2 regions of the Streptomyces sp. NPDC057654 genome follow, and region 2 is predicted to be linked to the other one. Evidence: riboswitches for the same ligand, from Rfam matches in the RefSeq annotation. Region 2 holds a riboswitch; the other holds the start of a gene.
What was found. A riboswitch is a leader RNA that binds a small molecule or an ion and turns the genes downstream of it on or off. The one in region 2 is predicted to bind cyclic di-AMP.

Region 1: linked by a shared signal. The riboswitch ahead of ACFU99_RS30685 (NlpC/P60 family protein) and the one ahead of ACFU99_RS07155 (transglycosylase family protein) in region 2 are both predicted to bind cyclic di-AMP.

The regions. Positions count from the first base shown of each region.
Region 1 covers NZ_JBHVHQ010000564.1:82-5,362, forward strand. The annotation lists gene ACFU99_RS30680 (hypothetical protein) at 246-599, shown strand; gene ACFU99_RS30685 (NlpC/P60 family protein) at 664-1,875, opposite strand; cyclic di-AMP (ydaO/yuaA leader) riboswitch at 1,883-2,071, opposite strand; gene pcrA (DNA helicase PcrA) at 2,326-4,863, shown strand; partial or broken gene ACFU99_RS30695 (M23 family metallopeptidase) at 4,956-5,281, opposite strand, start outside.
Region 2 covers NZ_JBHVHQ010000052.1:1,521-13,781, reverse strand. The annotation lists gene eno (phosphopyruvate hydratase) at 1-1,142, opposite strand, end outside; gene ACFU99_RS07155 (transglycosylase family protein) at 1,459-2,178, opposite strand; cyclic di-AMP (ydaO/yuaA leader) riboswitch at 2,181-2,359, opposite strand; gene ACFU99_RS07150 (transglycosylase family protein) at 2,621-3,700, opposite strand; gene ACFU99_RS07145 (cytochrome P450) at 3,880-5,133, opposite strand; gene ACFU99_RS07140 (DUF6479 family protein) at 5,229-5,651, opposite strand; gene ACFU99_RS07135 (nucleoside triphosphate pyrophosphohydrolase) at 6,070-7,095, opposite strand; gene ACFU99_RS07130 (SurA N-terminal domain-containing protein) at 7,169-7,786, opposite strand; gene ACFU99_RS07125 (N-6 DNA methylase) at 8,359-10,446, opposite strand; gene ACFU99_RS07120 (DUF2079 domain-containing protein) at 11,168-12,261, shown strand, end outside.

The sequences.
Region 1 (5,281 bases), on a different contig from region 2:
GGCGGGGCCCGCTCGCTCGGACGGCGCCAGTGGGGAGCCGGTCACCTGGGGCAGGACGCTAGGCCCGACCGTCACGGGGCTGCGCGGGCATGACCGCTATTGGATGAAACCGTGCGCACGGTGACCGCACGCGATCGCTCCACTCGCGCTCGTACGGGAAGATTTCGGCCGCCCTTGATCGAAGCGGCGAATGAGGCTGACCTGACTGCCGGCGGGTGATAAGGCCCCGGATACTGTCGGGCCTCATGGACGTACTGATTCACGCCGTCGTCGGCCTGCACATCATCGGCATCGCGGCCCTGCTCGGCGGCTTTCTCACCCAGATGAAGGCCATGGGCAAGGGCGAGGCGCGCATGGTCCCGGCGATGCTGCACGGCGCGCTGACCATGCTGGTGACGGGCGTCGCGCTGGTCGGTCTCGACCAGTCGCAGGACTACTCGCTCAACACCGTCAAGATCGGAATCAAGCTGGCGTTCCTGGTCGTGATCCTCGGCCTGGTCTATGTGAAGCGGGACGACGAGAAGGTGGAGCCGCCCGTCTTCGGCATCGTGGGGGCCCTGACCGTCGCCAACATCTTCATCGCCCTGCTGTGGACGTGATCGGCTCCGGCCGGGCCCCCGAAGGGGGCGTGAGACAGGCCCCCAGCGCTCGGGAGGGTGTGATCTACGCCGGTCGCACGCTCCCGTAGATCGGCATGTAGAAGATCGATTCCACCCGCACGCTCGCCCCCGGCTTCGGCGCGTGGATCATCTTCCCGTCGCCGATGTACATGCCGACGTGGCTGATGTCGTCGTAGAAGAAGACCAGGTCACCCGGTTGGAGATCATCCGTGGCGACCCGCGTCCCGGTCTTGACCTGATCCCAGGTGGTCCGCGGCAGATCGACCCCGGCCGCCTTCCACGCCGCCTGGGTCAGCCCCGAGCAGTCGTACGAATTGGGCCCGGTGGCGCCCCACACGTACGGCTTGCCCATCTGTGCGCGAGCAAAGGCGATGGCCTTGTCGGCCTTGGCGGAGTGCGTCCCGGAGTGAGACCCGGAGGGGGCCCCGGAGTCGGAGCCGTCTCCCTTGTGGCCGCTTTCCGAGCCCGATCCAGAGCCCGATCCCGAGCCCTGCTCCTTCTTCTTCGCGGCCTCTTCCTGTTTGCGCTTCTCGGCCTGGCGTTTCGCCAGTTCCTCGGCCTTCTTCTTGGCCGCCGCCTCCTTCTTCCGCTCGATCTCGGCCAGCCGCGCCTTCTCCTGGGCCGTCAGCTTCGACAGCAGTTCCCGCGCCTCGCCGAGCTTGCCCTGGACTGTCTCCTTCTTCGCCCTCAGCTGCTTCTGCGAATCGGTGAGCGCGGCCAGGTTCCGTACCGCCTCGCCCCGGTCCTTGGCCGCTGTCTTCTGCTGCGTACGGAACTCCCGTACGGCCTGCTCCTGCCGGCCGGTCATCCGGTCGATCAGATGCGTCTGGTCGAACCAGCTCTGCGGGTCGGAGGCGAACAGCAGGTTCGCGGTCTGGCTCATGCCGCCGTCGCGGTACTGCGCCGCGGCGTACGCCCCGAGCGCGCGCCGCGCGTCATTGAGCTTCCCGGTGCGCTTGGCCACGTCGTCGAGCAGCCGGTCGACCTTGCCGCTCTGCGCGTCCGTACGCTCCTTGGCCGCGTTGTACTCCTGCGTGGCCGTGCCCGCCTGCCGGTACAGGGCGTCCACATGGCGCTGGACTTCCTCGACGGAGGGCTTGGGGGCTGTGGGGCGGCCCGGAGCGGCGTGCGCGGTCTGGGAGAGCAGGGTGGCGGAGGCCAGGGCCGCGGTCGTGAGGCCGACGGCGGTGCGGCGGCGGGTGGGCGTGTCGAGCGGCCCGTACCCGGTCCTGCGGGGCTTGCGGTGTGACGCCAAGGGAGGCGACTCCTTCCGTGGACCGCCTACCGGGTTAGCTGTCGGGTTCGGGCGGGTTTGGAAGGTTTGTGCCCTACGGTCCGTACGGGCGCACGGGCGCGCCACGCGTGCGTACGGGCCGATTCACCCCGGTGGTGCGTGTGGGTCCCCGGCTCCGGGCGCCTCGCGGCGCGGCCGGACTCGGCGTTGGCGGCCCGTGCAGACGGGACGTCGGCGGGGGGACGGGCTGCCTGAGCGAGCACCGTAGCCAACGTGTGGTGCCGCTGTGAAGGCTGGTGTGCGATATGCCGGAACCGTTCCGTGACTTTGTCTTCCGCGTCCTGAGCTGCCCGTCTTCGCCTGGTTCGGGGCTCTTGGCGGCGGCTTTCCGTCCCTGTCTCCGGCCCCTCCGCCCCCTGTTTTCCACAGGCGGAGCCGCGTGTCGGTGGGGCGGCCTAGACTCGGTGGGCGATGAGCAGCCTCTTTGACGACAGCTTCCTGGCGGACCTCGAACCTTCGGGCGAGGAGCCCCCGCCGCCGCCCGAGGACGCCGCACCGGAGCCGGTGCCGGACGACCTCTTCGGGGGCGCCTTCGACGCGCCCGTACAGCGGTCCGGCCCGGCCTCGGGACAGGGCGGTTCCGGAGCGCGCGACGCGTACTACCGGGACGGCGCGCCCCGGCCCGTCATCGACCCCGCCGCGCTGCTGGAGGGGCTCAATGAGGAACAGCGCGCCGCGGTGGTGCACAGCGGCGGGCCGCTGCTGATCGTCGCCGGAGCCGGATCCGGCAAGACGCGCGTGCTCACGCACCGGATCGCGCATCTGCTGGGCGCGCGCGGCGTGCACCCCGGCCAGATCCTCGCGATCACCTTCACCAACAAGGCCGCGGGCGAGATGAAGGAGCGCGTCGGCGACCTCGTCGGCCCCCGGGCGAACGCGATGTGGGTGCTCACCTTCCACAGCGCCTGTGTGCGCATCCTGCGCCGCGAGTCGAAGAAGCTCGGCTTCACCTCATCCTTCTCGATCTACGACGCCGCCGACTCCAAGCGGCTGATGGCGCTGGTCTGCCGGGACCTGGACCTCGATCCGAAGCGCTTCCCGCCCAAGTCCTTCAGCGCCAAGATCTCGAACCTGAAGAACGAGCTGATCGATGAGGAGGAGTTCGCCGGGCAAGCCGCCGACGGATTCGAGAAGACTCTCGCCGAGGCGTACGCGATGTACCAGGCGAGGCTGCGCGAGGCGAACGCGCTGGACTTCGACGACATCATCATGACCACGGTCCACCTGCTCCAGGCGTTCCCGGACGTCGCGGACCACTACCGGCGCCGCTTCCGGCACGTGCTGGTGGACGAGTACCAGGACACCAACCACGCCCAGTACACCCTGGTGCGCGAGCTGGTGGGCGCCGGCACGGACGAGGTCCCGGCCGCCGAGGTGTGCGTCGTGGGCGACGCCGACCAGTCGATCTACGCGTTCCGGGGCGCGACCATCCGCAACATCCTCCAGTTCGAGGAGGACTACCCGGACGCGACGACGATCCTGCTGGAGCAGAACTACCGCTCCACCCAGACCATCCTCAGCGCCGCCAACGCCGTCATCGAGCGCAACGAGAACCGCCGCCCCAAGAACCTGTGGACCGAGGCCGGGGCCGGCGCCACCATCACCGGCTATGTCGCCGACACCGAGCACGACGAGGCCCAGTTCGTCGCCGACGAGATCGACCGGCTCACGGACGCGGGCGACGCCAAGGCCGGCGACGTCGCGATCTTCTACCGCACCAACGCCCAGTCCCGTGTCTTCGAGGAGATCCTCATCCGGGTCGGGCTGCCCTACAAGGTCGTCGGCGGCGTCCGCTTCTACGAGCGCAAGGAGGTCCGCGACGTCCTCGCCTACCTGCGCGTCCTCGCCAACCCCGAGGACACCGTCCCGCTGCGCCGCATCCTCAACGTGCCCAAGCGCGGCATCGGCGACCGCGCCGAGGCGATGATCGACGCGCTGTCGCTGCGCGAGAAGATCACCTTTCCGCAGGCCCTGCGCCGCGTCGACGAGGCGTACGGCATGGCGGCCCGCTCCGCCAACGCCGTCAAGCGCTTCAACGTCCTCATGGAGGAGCTGCGCACGGTCGTCGAGTCGGGCGCCGGGCCCGCGACCGTACTGGAAGCGGTGCTGGAGCGCACGGGCTATCTCGCCGAGCTCCAGGCGTCCACCGATCCGCAGGACGAGACCCGCATCGAGAACCTCCAGGAACTGGCCGCTGTGGCCCTGGAGTTCGAGCAGGAGCGCGACGAGGAGAACCCGGGCACGCTGGCGGACTTCCTGGAGAAGGTGGCCCTGGTCGCCGACTCCGACCAGATCCCGGACGAGGACGGCGACGGCGGCGGCGTCGTCACGCTGATGACGCTGCACACGGCGAAGGGTCTGGAGTTCCCCGTCGTCTTCCTGACCGGCCTGGAGGACGGCGTCTTCCCGCACATGCGGGCGCTCGGCCAGACCAAGGAGCTGGAGGAGGAGCGGCGGCTCGCCTACGTGGGCATCACGCGGGCGCGCGAGCGGCTGTATCTGACCCGGTCGACGATGCGCAGCGCGTGGGGCCAGCCGTCCTACAACCCGGCCTCCCGCTTCCTGGAGGAGATCCCCGAGGAGTACGTGAAGTGGAAGCGGACCGGTCCCGCGACGCCTTCGGCGTCGATGGGGTCGGTCGGCTCGGGCCGGTCGGGCTCCGGAAGCTCGGGCGGATCGGGCGGATCGGGCGGTTCCGGCGGCGGGATCATGTCCTCGCTCTCCTCGTCGCGCTCCAAGGCGGGCCCGAGCGGCTTCGCGACGCGCCGGGCGGGCGACCGCCCGGTGGTCCAGCTGGCGGTCGGCGACCGGGTCACGCACGACTCGTTCGGGCTCGGCACGGTCGTGACGGTCAAGGGCAGCGGGGACAACGCGGAGGCGACGATCGACTTCGGCGAGGCGAAGCCGAAGCGGCTGCTGCTGCGGTACGCGCCGGTCGAGAAGCTGTAGCGGGCGTACGGGCGTACGGGCGTACGGGCGTCAGCGGCGGTACGGGGGCGGGGCCGGGCTTCGGCGACGGGCTCGGCCCACGGGCTCCGTGCTTACGTCGGGTCGAGGCCGTGGGAGCGGAGCCAGGGCAGCGGGTCGATGGCCGCGCCGCTGCCGGGGCGCACCTCGAAGTGCATGTGCGGGCCGGTGGAGTTGCCCGAGCTGCCGGAGTAGGCGATGACGTCGCCGGCCTTGACCGTGCCGGACCGGATCTTGTTGCTGCTCAGGTGGCAGTACCAGGTCTCGGTGCCGTCGGGGGAGGTCACCATGGCCATGTTGCCGTAGGCGGAGTTGTACTGCGTGCGCACGGTGCCGTCGGTCGCGGCCATCACAGGGGTGCCGTAGCCGACCGGGAAGTCGATGCCGGTGTGCACGGACA
Region 2 (12,261 bases):
TTGGTGGCGACGGCCAGGTCGGCGATGGTGACGTCCTCGGTCTCGCCGGAGCGGTGGGACATCATGCACTTGAAGCCGTTGCGCTGGGCCAGCTCGACGGCGTCCAGCGTCTCGGTCAGCGAGCCGATCTGGTTGACCTTGACCAGCAGGGCGTTGGCGGCGCCCTCCTCGATGCCGCGGCCGAGGCGCTCCGGGTTGGTGACGAACAGGTCGTCGCCGACGATCTGGACCTTCTCGCCCAGCTTGTCGGTGAGGACCTTCCAGCCCGCCCAGTCGTCCTCGTACAGCGGGTCCTCGATGGAGACCAGCGGGTAGGAGGCGACGAGCTCCTCGTAGTACTCCGTCATCTGCGCGGCGGAGCGCTCCTGGCCCTCGAAGGCGTAGACGCCGTCCTTGTAGAACTCGGAGGCGGCGACGTCGAGCGCGAGCGCGATGTCCTGGCCGGGCGCGTAACCGGCCTGCTTGATGGCCTCGATGATGAGGTCGAGCGCCTCGCGGTTCGAGCCCAGGTTCGGGGCGAAACCGCCCTCGTCGCCGAGGCCGGTGGACAGGCCGCGCTCCTTCAGCACGCTCTTGAGCGTGTGGTAGACCTCGGTGCCCCAGCGCAGCGCCTCGGAGAAGGACTCCGCGCCGATCGGCGCGATCATGAACTCCTGGATGTCCACGTTGGAGTCGGCGTGCGAGCCGCCGTTGAGGATGTTCATCATCGGCACCGGCAGCAGGTGCGCGTTCGGGCCGCCGAGGTAGCGGAAGAGCGGCAGGTCGGACGCCTCGGAGGCGGCGTGCGCGACGGCGAGGGAGACGCCGAGGATGGCGTTGGCGCCGAGCGAGGACTTGTCCGCGGTGGCGTCCAGGTCGAACATCGCCTGGTCGATCAGGCGCTGCTCGGTGGCGTCGTAGCCGACGAGCTCCGGGCCGATCTGCTCGATGACGGCGAGAACGGCCTTCTCGACGCCCTTGCCCTGGTAGCGGTTGCGGTCGCCGTCGCGCAGCTCCAGCGCCTCGAAGGCACCGGTGGAGGCGCCGGACGGCACGGCGGCACGGCCCGTGGAGCCGTCGTCGAGGCCGACCTCGACCTCGACCGTGGGGTTGCCTCGCGAGTCGAGGATCTCGCGAGCTACGACGACGTCGATGGACGGCACGAGTGTCTCCTTCATGGGGTGACTGGTTTCTGCACCCCGAGCCTAACGGGCCGGGGGGCGTCCGCCCGCGCGCAGCCCGGAGCGTGGACCGAAAAATGAGCCAAAGGGCCAGATCAGAGGACGAATGGCGGCGTTGTTCGCCGAAGGGGGAACGGGGGCGGGAACCGGTCAGGCCGCAAAGGCCGACGACAGACCCCGGACATGCGAGTGCCCCGCTTCGGCGCGATCGGGGGGGGGATGGCGCGCCGGAGCGGGGCGGTCTCTCATGAGCGGAGAGACAGGGGGACGGTGATGAAGCCGCCCCCCGGGAAGCGGATCAGCTCAGGTGGAGCTGCTGACCCGGGTAGATCAGGTTGGCGTCGGAGACGATGCCCTTGTTCAGGTCGTACACCTTCTGCCAGCCGCCCTTGACGCCGTGCTCCTTGGCGATCTTGCCGAGGGTGTCGCCGGACTTGACCTTGTACTCGCCGTCGCCCTTCTGGATGGACTTCGGCGCGACGGGCTGCGGCGCGGCCTTGGGCGCGGCCTGCTTGGGGGCCTGCTGCTTCGGCGCGTAGTGCTTCGGGGCCTGCTGCTTCGGCGCGGCCTGACGCTGGCTGCGGTCGGCGTGCTGCGAGCCGCTGCTGTGCGAGCCGCCGCCGGTGTTGACGCTGGCGGAGGGGCCGCCGGAGGTCAGGTTGCCGGCGCCGGCGCAGGACCAGGCGCCCGGACCCTGCATGGCGAGAAGCTTCTCGGCGGTGGCGATCTGCTGGCCCTTGGTGGCCAGGTCGGCGCGCGGGGCGTACTTGGTGCCGCCGGCCGCGGCCCAGCTGGAGTTACTGAACTGCAGGCCGCCGTAGTAGCTGTTGCCGGTGTTGATCGACCAGTTGCCACCGGACTCGCACTGCGCGACCTTGTCCCAGGTGGAGACGGAGGCGGCGGAGGCGGAGGTGGCGCCCATCAGCGGGACGGCAACCGCGGCACCGGCGACACCGGCGAGCGTGGCGACACGGACGGCCTTGGACGGACGGCGGTGCTTGCCCTTGGAGATAAGCATGTTGGTTTCCTCACCGACGCCTACGAGGTGAGCTGTCGGGTTCGGGCTGTGAGCTGCCCGGCCTCGTGTGCCGGAGCACACGGGGCTTCACCCCTAGCCGTCCCGGTCCCCGTCACTGTCGACGGGCCGTTCCGGCGGCCTACCTTGGTTCCCCCGCTCCTGCCTACGGCGCTTTCGCGACTATTCCAGCGACCGCCGGCAGGATTCGGCGTGGCGATCGTGGTGCTCACGGTGGCGAGCGGTGACGACGTTAAACACACTGCCCAGGAGGGTTCAAACCCCCCCTCCTGGCGGCAGTTGCCCCTCCGTACCCACAGAAACAGCGCATTTCCGCAGGTGAGAGACGGTAGGGAAAGATCGGACAGGTGAGGAAACCGAGACTGTCAACGAGACCCATGTCTCACTTTCCTCCGGAACGGACATACCGCCCGTACCGTCGTTCTCACGTTCCGAGATCAAGCTTTTGACCAGGGAAAATCAGATCAGGGTCGCTTCCCACGGTGCTGTGGTTGCGTTCGTAGAGGGTGTTCCAGCCGCCGGAGACGGAGTGCTCCTCCGCGATCACGGACAGACTGTCTCCCGACCGCACCGTGTAGTCGCGGGGGGCCTGTTGGGGCGTACGGGACGAGTCCCCGCTCCGCGCCTCCCCGCCGCGCGAGGCGTGCCGGCCGCCGCTCCGCCCGCCGTCGTCCCGCGCGGAACCTGCGGGGCTTTCGGTGCTGTCGCTCCCCTTACTCCCCTTCTCCCCTTCATCGGAACCGCCCCGGTGCCGGCCCTCGCCGGGCGCGGGCGTGCCCGTGGCCCCCGTCGTGGGGGCGGTGGGGTCGGTGTCGGCGGAGGACCCAGAGGGCGTGGAGGGGGTGCTGGAGGGCGTCTGGGAGGGCTTGCCGCCGGGCTCGGGGCTCTCGGCCGAGCCGGACCCCTTCTTACCGGCGTCCGCCTTACCGGTGTCCTTACCGCTCGGCGTCGCGCTCGACCCGCCCTTCCCGGGCCCGGCCTTCCCTGGCTGGTCCTTGTCCGAGTCCGCACGGCCGTCGCCCGAGGAGCCCTTCGAGGACTCGGAGCCGTGTGAGGAACCTTGCGACGAACTGTGCGACGGCTCGGACGACTGCGAGGAGGGCTTGGAGGACGGCTGGGAAGACGCCTTGGAGGAGTCCGAGGAGCCCGAGGAGGGCGCCTCCGAGCTGCCCGGGTCCACGCCGGGGGACGCGCTGCCGCGCGTGAGGCCGGAACTGACCGCGCAGCCCGACCAGGGCTTGGTGCCCTGACCGTCCAGGATCTTCTGGGCCACGGCTATCTGCTGGGCCCGGCTGGCCAGGTCGGGTCTCGGCGCGTACGCCTTCCCCCCGTACAGATCCCATGTCGACTGCGACAGCTGGAGCCCGCCGTAGAAGCCGTCCCCCTCGTCCGCGCTCCATGTCCCGCCGCTCTCACACTGGGCCACGCGGTCCCAGGTCGCGGTGTCCGCGGCGTTCGCACCAGTGGCCGCGAGCAGCGGCATGGCGATTCCGGCGCCCGTCACCCCCGCTGCTACGACAATGGCCGGGACCTGACGGGGGCGGCGGTGTCGACCGTTCCCGGTGCGCATGCGGTTGCCTCTCGTGTGGCAGCTGAGTTGTCGGTTGAAGATAGCGACGAGCTCAGTCAGTCACAAGCCGATGTAGCCGAGGTCACGCGGAGGTCACGTCGCTTGACGCTTCGTCACTTCTGGCGGGGCGTGAACTCCACGGGCAGTGTGCGCAGTCCGCGCATGATGAGCCCGCCGCGCCACCGCAACTCCTCCGGTTCCGCCGCGAGACGCAGGTCGGGCAGGCGGCGCAGCAGCGTCGCGAGGGCGGTCCGGCCCTCCAGCCGGGCGAGCGGCGCGCCGATGCAGTAGTGGATGCCGTGCCCGTATCCGAGGTGCTGATTGTCACTTCGCGAGAGGTCGAGCGCGTCCGGGTCGGCGAACCGCTCCGGGTCGCGATCCGCCGCCGCCAGCACGACGAGGACGGGGTCCCCTTCCGCGATGGCGACTCCGCCGATTTCCAGTGCTTGAGTCGCGTAGCGCCATGTCGCCATCTCCACGGGCCCGTCGAAGCGCAGCAGTTCCTCCACCCCCGCCTCCAACAATCCGTACTCGTCGTCGGCGAGGGAGCTTTGAAGGGCGGCCCGCTGCTCGGGGTGGCGCAGCAGAGCATGGGCGCCGTTGCCGATCAAGTTGATGGTCGTTTCGAAACCAGCGAACAAGAGCACGAAACACATGGCCACGACCTCCTCTTCGGTGAGGTGCTCGCCGTGGTCGGAGGCTCGGATGAGATCGGAGATCAGGTCGTCGCCGTCGCCCCGTCGCTTGCGGTGAATCAGCTCGGCCAGGTACCCGCGAATCTTCTTCACGGCCCTCGCGACGCCGCCGCGCGGCCCGCCGCCGTGCCGGATCATCATGCCCGCCCAATCCCGCAGGCCGTCCTGGTCCTCGCGGGGCACGCCCAGCAGATCGCAGATCGCATAAATGGGGAGGGGAAAGGCGAACTCATGGATGAGGTCGGCGCTGCCCCGCGCCGCGAAGGCGTCGATCAGGTCGTCCGTCAGCTCCTGCACGCGCGGGGCGAACTCCGCGATCCGGCGCGGAGTGAACGCCTTCGAGACCAGCCGACGCAGCCGCGTGTGGTCCGGCGGGTCGATGTTCAGCAGATGCGTCATCAGACCCGCGCTGCGCTCGCCCGGAATGCCCGTCTTGCTCTTTCCCTGCGCGTCGTCCGCGTGGTGCACGGGGTTCTTCGACAACCGCCCGTCCGCGAGCGCCTGCCGGGCATCCGCGTACCGCGTGACGAGCCACGCCTCGATCCCGCTGGGCAGCTCGGTACGGCGTACGGGCGCGTGCTCGCGCAGCCACGCGTACGCGGGGTAGGGGTCGGCGGCGAATTCCCAGCTGAAGAGGGCAGGGACGGGGCTGTCGGCGTTCTTGTCGTGCACCCCTCGACGCTATAGGAGCCCGCCCCCACCGCCCGAGGCGCATTCCGGGCAACGCTCCGGGCAGCGATCCCAGTGCCTACGTGTGCCTACTGCGCCTACGTGTGCCCCCCGCCGCCGCTGCCGAAGCCGCCGCTCCCCCCTTCGTTCCACTTGCGCGGCTTCTGCTCCGGGTCGCTGTGGCTGTCCGGGTCCGTCAGCTCGTGCGGCAGGTAACGGTGCCCGTCCTGCGCCAGCTCGTCAGTGGCCCGCCCCTCCTTCACATAGCCGAGCGCGTCCCGCTCCCCGTCATGACCGGGCCCGTGATCGGCGGGCACGGGCCCGCTCTGCTCCTCCGGCGTCTGCCAGGAACCGGCCCGCTCCTGCGGCTCCTGCGGCGGCGCAGGCTCCCGCTCCCGCCGCTTGCGCCCGTAGGCCACGGCCCCGATCAACAGGGCCACCACGACGATCCCGACGGCCAGCGGAGCAATCCCACCACGCAGCCCGTTATCGGCGGCGAGATCAAGAATCTCTGAGTGCATGGCACTGGGGTACCCCCCGATCGCCCAGACATCTCGCCCCATAGGCCGAACGGGTGTACGGACGCCGCCCCGATGTGTTCACCCCACGGACCAGGCCACCCAGCCCGGCCCGGCCGACTCGACGGGCGGCGGGGAGGAGGGGAGGAGGCGGGGGCGGGGCGAGGGCGACGGCGGGGCGGGCTGAGCCGGGTGGTGCCGAGCTGCCCCGGGGCCCGACGACTTCGGCCACAGGCTCGCCCCCCTCGGCCACAGGCTCGACACTCTTGGCCACGGACTCGACGCTCTTGGCCGCAGGCTCGTCGACCTTGACCGCGGATCGGCGACGTTGGCCGCGGATCGACGTCGTTGACCGCGGATCGGCGTCATTGACCGCGGATCAGCGTCGTTTACCACGGGCTCGTCGACCTCGGCCGCGGGCTCAGTCGGCGGTAGGGCCGGACTCCGCGGCGCGGATCGCGTCACGGTAGGTACGGGCGGCAGCGCGCAGTGCCGTCTCCGGTTCCATCCCCTCCGCCTCGGCCCGCACGGCGAGCGCCAGCAGCTCGTACCCGATGCCCGGCCCGACCGGCGCCTCCACACCGAGCCCGGCCCCGCGCGCCCTGGAGGCGAGCTTGGCGACCAGGGCGAGGGCGGGCTGTCCGAGCGGCACGCCTTCGGTGACCGAGTCGCGCTGCTTCTCGATCGCCTTGGTCCGCATCCAGTGCTCTCGTACGTCTTCGGCGCTCTCCGCGCTCTCCTCCCCGAAGACGTGCGGGTGCCGGTGGATGAGTTTGTCGACGATGGTGCCCGCGACATCGTCGATGGCGAACGGCTCGTCCGGGTCGTCCTGGGCGATGCGCGCGTGGAAGACGACCTGGAGCAGCACATCGCCCAGCTCCTCGCGCACTGCCTCCCTGTCTCCTTCCTCGATGGCTTCGAGCAGTTCGTAGGTCTCCTCGACCGCGTACTTCGCGAGGTCCTCGTGCGTACGGACCCCGCTCCACGGACAGGCCCGGCGGATCCGGTCCATGACCTGCACCAGGTCGAGCAGGCGCGCCCCCGGCAGGTCGTACGAGCCGGGGAGCAGCTCCAGCGCGGGCATCCGCTCCCGTCCGGAGCCCGCGAGCCGGGCGAGCCCGGCGGTGAGCGCCGACTCACCCTCCGCCGAGGTGACGACCACGGCGGTGCGCCCGCCGTCCAGGCAGTAGCCGACCAGCTCACGGGCGTCCGGCACCGCCCGCTCGGCTTCGACGCCGGCTTCCCCCAGATACGGCAGCTGAGGGTGGCCGGGGTCGGCGCACAGCACCCGGTCGGCTGCGCGCAGCACCTGCCAGGCGGGCCACGACAGCAGACCGGGGGCGACCCGGTGGCTCGTGGTCAGCAGGACGATACGGCCGGGGTCGGCCGCACCGTCCGCGGGCCCGGTGCCGTCCCGCGGGGCGGCAGTGCGGTGCGGGGGCGCGATGTCGTGGCGGATGTCGTGGCGGCCGGAGCCGTCCGGCGCGGAAGCGTTCACGCCGTCGAGCGTAAGCGACCGCTCACATTCGCTGCTCGGGCGTCGCCGTGGCCGCCCGCAGCCACGGCTCGCTGGCGGCCTGAGCGGTGCCGCGCCTGGCGTCCCAGCTGCCGTAGCGCGGATTGACGTCGACGCCGATGGACTTGGACGTCGCCATCAGTACCTGGTTGGTGCGGGCGGCCCCGAGCCGCTGGTCCAGCTTGGCTCGCGTGTAGTCCATCTTGATGGCCTGGTCGATCTGGCCCGGCGCGACGCCCAGCGACAGGAACCTGGCCCGCACCGCCTCCGCACCGCCGTTCGCCTTCTCCAGCGCGGCGCGCTGCCGCTGCACCTCGCGGCGGGTCACGTCGACCCCGTTGTCCTCGGCGGCCTTGTCCACGATCCGGTACTGGATGAGGCGGACGAGGGTGTCCTGGCCGAGCCTGGGGCTGGCCGCGACGAGCTGCTCGGCCTGCGGCGACCCCCGCTGCGCGTCCCGTACGTCCTTCACCTGGGCCTGGAGCTGGGACACGCTGATCCGGTCCTTGCCGACGACGGCTGCCGCGCCGGGATGCGGGGCGGAGCCGCACGCGGTGAGCATGGGGGCCGCGACCAGCAGTGCGGCGGCGGAGACGGAGAGCGCAGTCCTGCGGCGGTGCATGGAGCCTCCCGGCGAAGATCGTTTATAGCAAGGGCCGTGATGAGAAGGGCCGTGATGACAAAGGCCGTACGAAGCCCCTCCTGGAGGGGGTGGCGGTCGGATGGCGGGTGGTCGCATCGAGCTGGCGTTGATCGATGTTAGGGAGTCCGCGTGGTCCAGGCCACTGATTCGACCAACGATTCGGGGCCGGTTGGGATACGAACGGAGATGCGGCCCGCTGGTGACGGTGTGACAGGGGGAACAGCCTTCCGGCTATGGACCGTTCCGCACAGATTGCTCCCCTTCCTGGCTTCTGCGCCGACGCCTCCCTCTCTCCCCTGCTCAGCCCCCGCCCAACCCTTGCCCGGCCTCCGGCCCTTGCCCAAGCCCGCCCCTTGCGCAGCCTCCGGCCCTTGCCCAGTCCCCGCCCAACCCCGGTCCCCGCCCGGCCTCGGTCCCGCCCGGCCTCGGTCCTTGCCCGGTCCCCGCCCAGCCCCGGTCCCGCCCGGCCTCGGTCCTTGCCCGGCCGCCGGCTCTCGCTCCCAGCCGCCGACGGCCCCAGTCCCCAGCAGCCCCAGCCGGAGGGGGTTCGATCACTCCGGGCGCGCGGTACCGTCCGTCAGCCCGTCGTACAGGCCCTGTACGAGCTGCTCGCCGAGCCGTGCGGCGAGCCTCAGCGACTCCTCGAAGGAAGCGAGGGAGCGGAAGCGGCGGCCGTAGCGCCGCTGGTCGGACAGGGGTACGCGCGGCAGTTGGAGCCGGCGGACGTCGAGCCGGGTGGGCGTGGAGGCATAACTGCTGGCCTGGCGCTGGTTGGCGGTGCCGCGCAGAAACCCGGCGAGGAACCACGGATCGAGAGTGGCCGGGTCGGGGCGCAGGAGGTTCAGCCCGCGGCCGAGCGCCGCTCCGGCGCTCGCGGCGTCGATGACACGGGCCACGGTGACATCGCCGAGGACGGGCACCACCACGTCGCCCTCCTCTACGAGGATGGGCTCCTCGGCCGCACCCTCGGGGAGCGTGCCCGACGGCTCGGACCCCCCTATGACGTCATGGTCCGTCAGGACAGGAGGCGCGCCTGTCGGATCGGGGCTCGCGCCGCTCCCGCCGGCGCGCAGTGCCAGGGCCCCGGCGCGGGCCAGCTCGCCGACGGTGGTGGTGGACCAGCGGCCGGGGATGGCTGCCTCTACGGACGTGAGAGGTCTCGCGGGGTCGGGGGTGAGCCCGGAGGTGCGCCGCAGCGCGGTGGTGAGCCGCGCGTGCACCTCAGCCAGCTCGGCGGCTCCACCGCCCGCCGAGGGCGGGGGCAGATGTCGGGCGGGGGCGAGGTCGACGTCGTCGTCAAGGACGTCGATGACCGGCAGCGAGCGGCAGACTCCGGGCTTCTTCTCGATGGCGCCGTTCCGGTCGAAGTCCTGCCAGGCGTCGAGCACCGCCGTGCGCACGGCCTGCCAGGGCAGCTGGTCGCGATTGGTGGCGGCCAGGTCGGCGGTGTCGATGAGCAAGAGGTGCGGTGCGGGCAGGGGTTGAGCGGTGGGGCGGCGCAGCACCCACAGGTGCAAGGGGATGCCGTAGGGCGGCGCGGCTCCCGCGGGCAGTGCGATGACGGCGCGCAGCGCACCGTGGCGGAGCAGGTCGGCGCGGATGCGGCGGCCGGAGCGGCGGGAGGCGGCGGCGGGAGGCATCAGCAGGACGGCGGTGCCCCCGGTGCGCAGCCGGGCGAGTGCGTGCTGGACCCAGGCCAGCTCGGATTCGGTCCGGGCCGGGTAGCCGTATTCCCAGCGGGGGTCGTACGCCAGCTCGTCATGGCCCCAGTTGCGTTCGTTGAACGGTGGGTGGCAGAGCACGACGTCCGCCTCCAGCTCGGGGAACACGTCCGCCCGCAGGCTGTCGCCCGCTCGCACCCGCACCTGGGCCGTGCTGTGCAGGGCGAGCCGCAGCGCGCTGAGCGCGGCGAGGTCGGGGTCGGCCTCCTGGGCGAAGACGGCCCGGGTGTGCAGCGGTCCGCTGGTGTCGGCGGCGCGCAGCAGGCTGCCCGTACCGGACGCGGGGTCGAAGACGGTGCGTACACCGTCCCGGTCGAGTCCGGATTCGGCGATGGCGGCCATCAGTTCGGCGGGGGCGGACGGGGTGAGGGTGTACTGCCGGGGGTTGGCGTCGAGCTGCCGGCCGAGCAGGAACTCGTACGCCGTCCGGGGGCCGAGGCCGGTGGCGAGCTCGGCGGACCCGCGCAGAAGAAGAGCGGACGCGGCGACCTCGACCGGGCTGGGCAGGGCGACCGGGTGCAGGTTGCCGAGCCGGGCGGTCAGCGCGGCGCCGAGGGCCGACGGCAGCGCCTCGGCCAGATCGGGGTCGGCGAGCTCGGCGAGCTCCGCCCAGTCCGCGGGCCGGTCCCGCACGAGCACGAGCACGCTGCCCGCGTGACGAAGGGCTGTCACGGCGCCGGCCGGGTGCCCGGCGATCTGCTGCCAGACCCGCTCGCTCAGCGGGATCTCACCGACTTTCCCCTGGTCGCGCAGCCATCGCTCGATGGCGCTGAGCGCGAAGGTCGGGCTGGTGTCCGAGCCGCCGACGGGCTTGGGGAAGTCGTCGTGACGACGGCGCCAGTTACTGACGGCGGCCCGGCCCACCCCGGCGAGCCGGGCGATCCCGGCAGCCGTCACCTCTGCTGCGTTGTCCTGCATGCGCTCCCGTCCCCTCGCACTCATGAGTTGCCCGAACTATTCCGTCTGTTCCGCCTGTTCCGCGGTTGTCTGAGCTGTTCCGATCTGTTGTGACGCCGAGCATACCCATCGAATCCGCAAAACCGCCTTCACGGCCGTGAACTCACTCGAACCAGTGAACATGGTTGACTCGATTCACAGACCCTGCTGTCATTGTCATATCCGCTCACGCGGCGGGCGGATCCAGCCCGGCTCCAGCACACGAGACGAGAGGAGAAGAAAGAGGAGGGGAGAGGAGGGGAGCACAGAGCCGAACCGCGCCCGCGAGCACAGGCGCGAGAAGAGAGAGGGGAGGGAAGAGAAAGGGGAGGGGAAGACGCGATCCTCATTCGCGAAGGTCCGGCCGCAACCGACGACGGCCTGACCGTCATCACTCTCACCAGAGGAACCCCCACCAAAGAAGACCGGCGCGACGCAGCGACCGACCGTCCATCTATCCGTCCGACCGTCCGCTTGCCCGGCCGTCCACGAAGAGCACCCGAGCCGCCCATCCCCTTCGCGTATCTTTTCGACAGCCCGGATCGACATCCTGGGGCGACGTCCTGGACCGGCATCCTGGGTAAACGCCCCGAATCGACGCCACGGACAAGGCCCACAAGACCCGAGATCCCGATCCCCGATCCCCCGATCCCCCGATCCCCCGATCCCCCGATCCCCCGATCCCCCGAGACAAGGACCGCCCATGGACACGGCCGCAGCAGTCGCAACACCCGGCCGCAGCACGGCCGAGGCCGCGCCCGCCGCCGGTGCGCGCGCCGCGGCCCTGCGCAACCCGCGCCTGGACCCGTACTGGCTCGCAGCCGCGCTCTTCATCGCCTTCGCCGCGCTGTCCATCTGCCGCTACCGGCGCTTGCTGACGATGTCGTGGGACCTGGGGATCTTCGAGCAGGCCATACGCGCCTACGCCCACTTCCAGGCGCCGGTCGCCGATCTGAAGGGGCCCGGCGCCAATATCCTCGGCGACCACTTCAGCCCGGTCACCGCTCTCCTCGCGCCCTTCTACCGGGTCTTTCCCACCCCCGTGACGCTGCTCGTCGCGCAGGCGGTGCTGTTCGCGGTCTCCGTCATACCCGTGGCGCGCGTCGCCGCCCATCTGCTGGGGCGAAAGCGCGGGCTCGCCATCGGTCTGGCCTTCGGACTCTCCTGGGGTGTCCAGCGCGCCGTCGAATTCGACTTCCACGAGATCGCCTTCGCGATGCCGCTGATCGCCTTCTCCCTGGAAGCGGTCCTGCGGCAGCGCTGGTGGACAGCGGTCTGCTGGGCGCTGCCTCTCGTCCTGGTCAAGGAGGACCTCGGGCTGACCGTCGCGGCCATCGGGGCCGTCATGCTGGTGCGGCTCCGCGGCAAGGAGCAGCCGCGCATGGTCGCGCTGGCCGCCGGGCTCGTCGCCTTCGGGCTCGTCGCGGCCATCATCACCTTTGGCGTCGTCATTCCGGGGTTCAACAACGGCGGCTCGTACGACTACTGGAACAAGCTCAACGGCGACGGCGGGCCGGCGCCCACCATTCCCTTCGACACCGCGATCCGCACCCTGCTGTGGATCCTGCTGCCCACCACCGGGCTGCTCGCGCTGCGCTCCCCGCTGCTGATCGTGGCGCTGCCCACGCTGGCCTGGCGGTTCCTGTCCCACGACGACCACTACTGGGGCATCGACTGGCACTACAGCGCGGTGCTCATGCCAGTCGTGTTCATCGCCCTCGTCGACGCGCTCACCGGGGTGGGCGCGAGTCCCCGCGCTTGGCTGCGCTCGTACGCCCATCACATACCCGCGGCCGT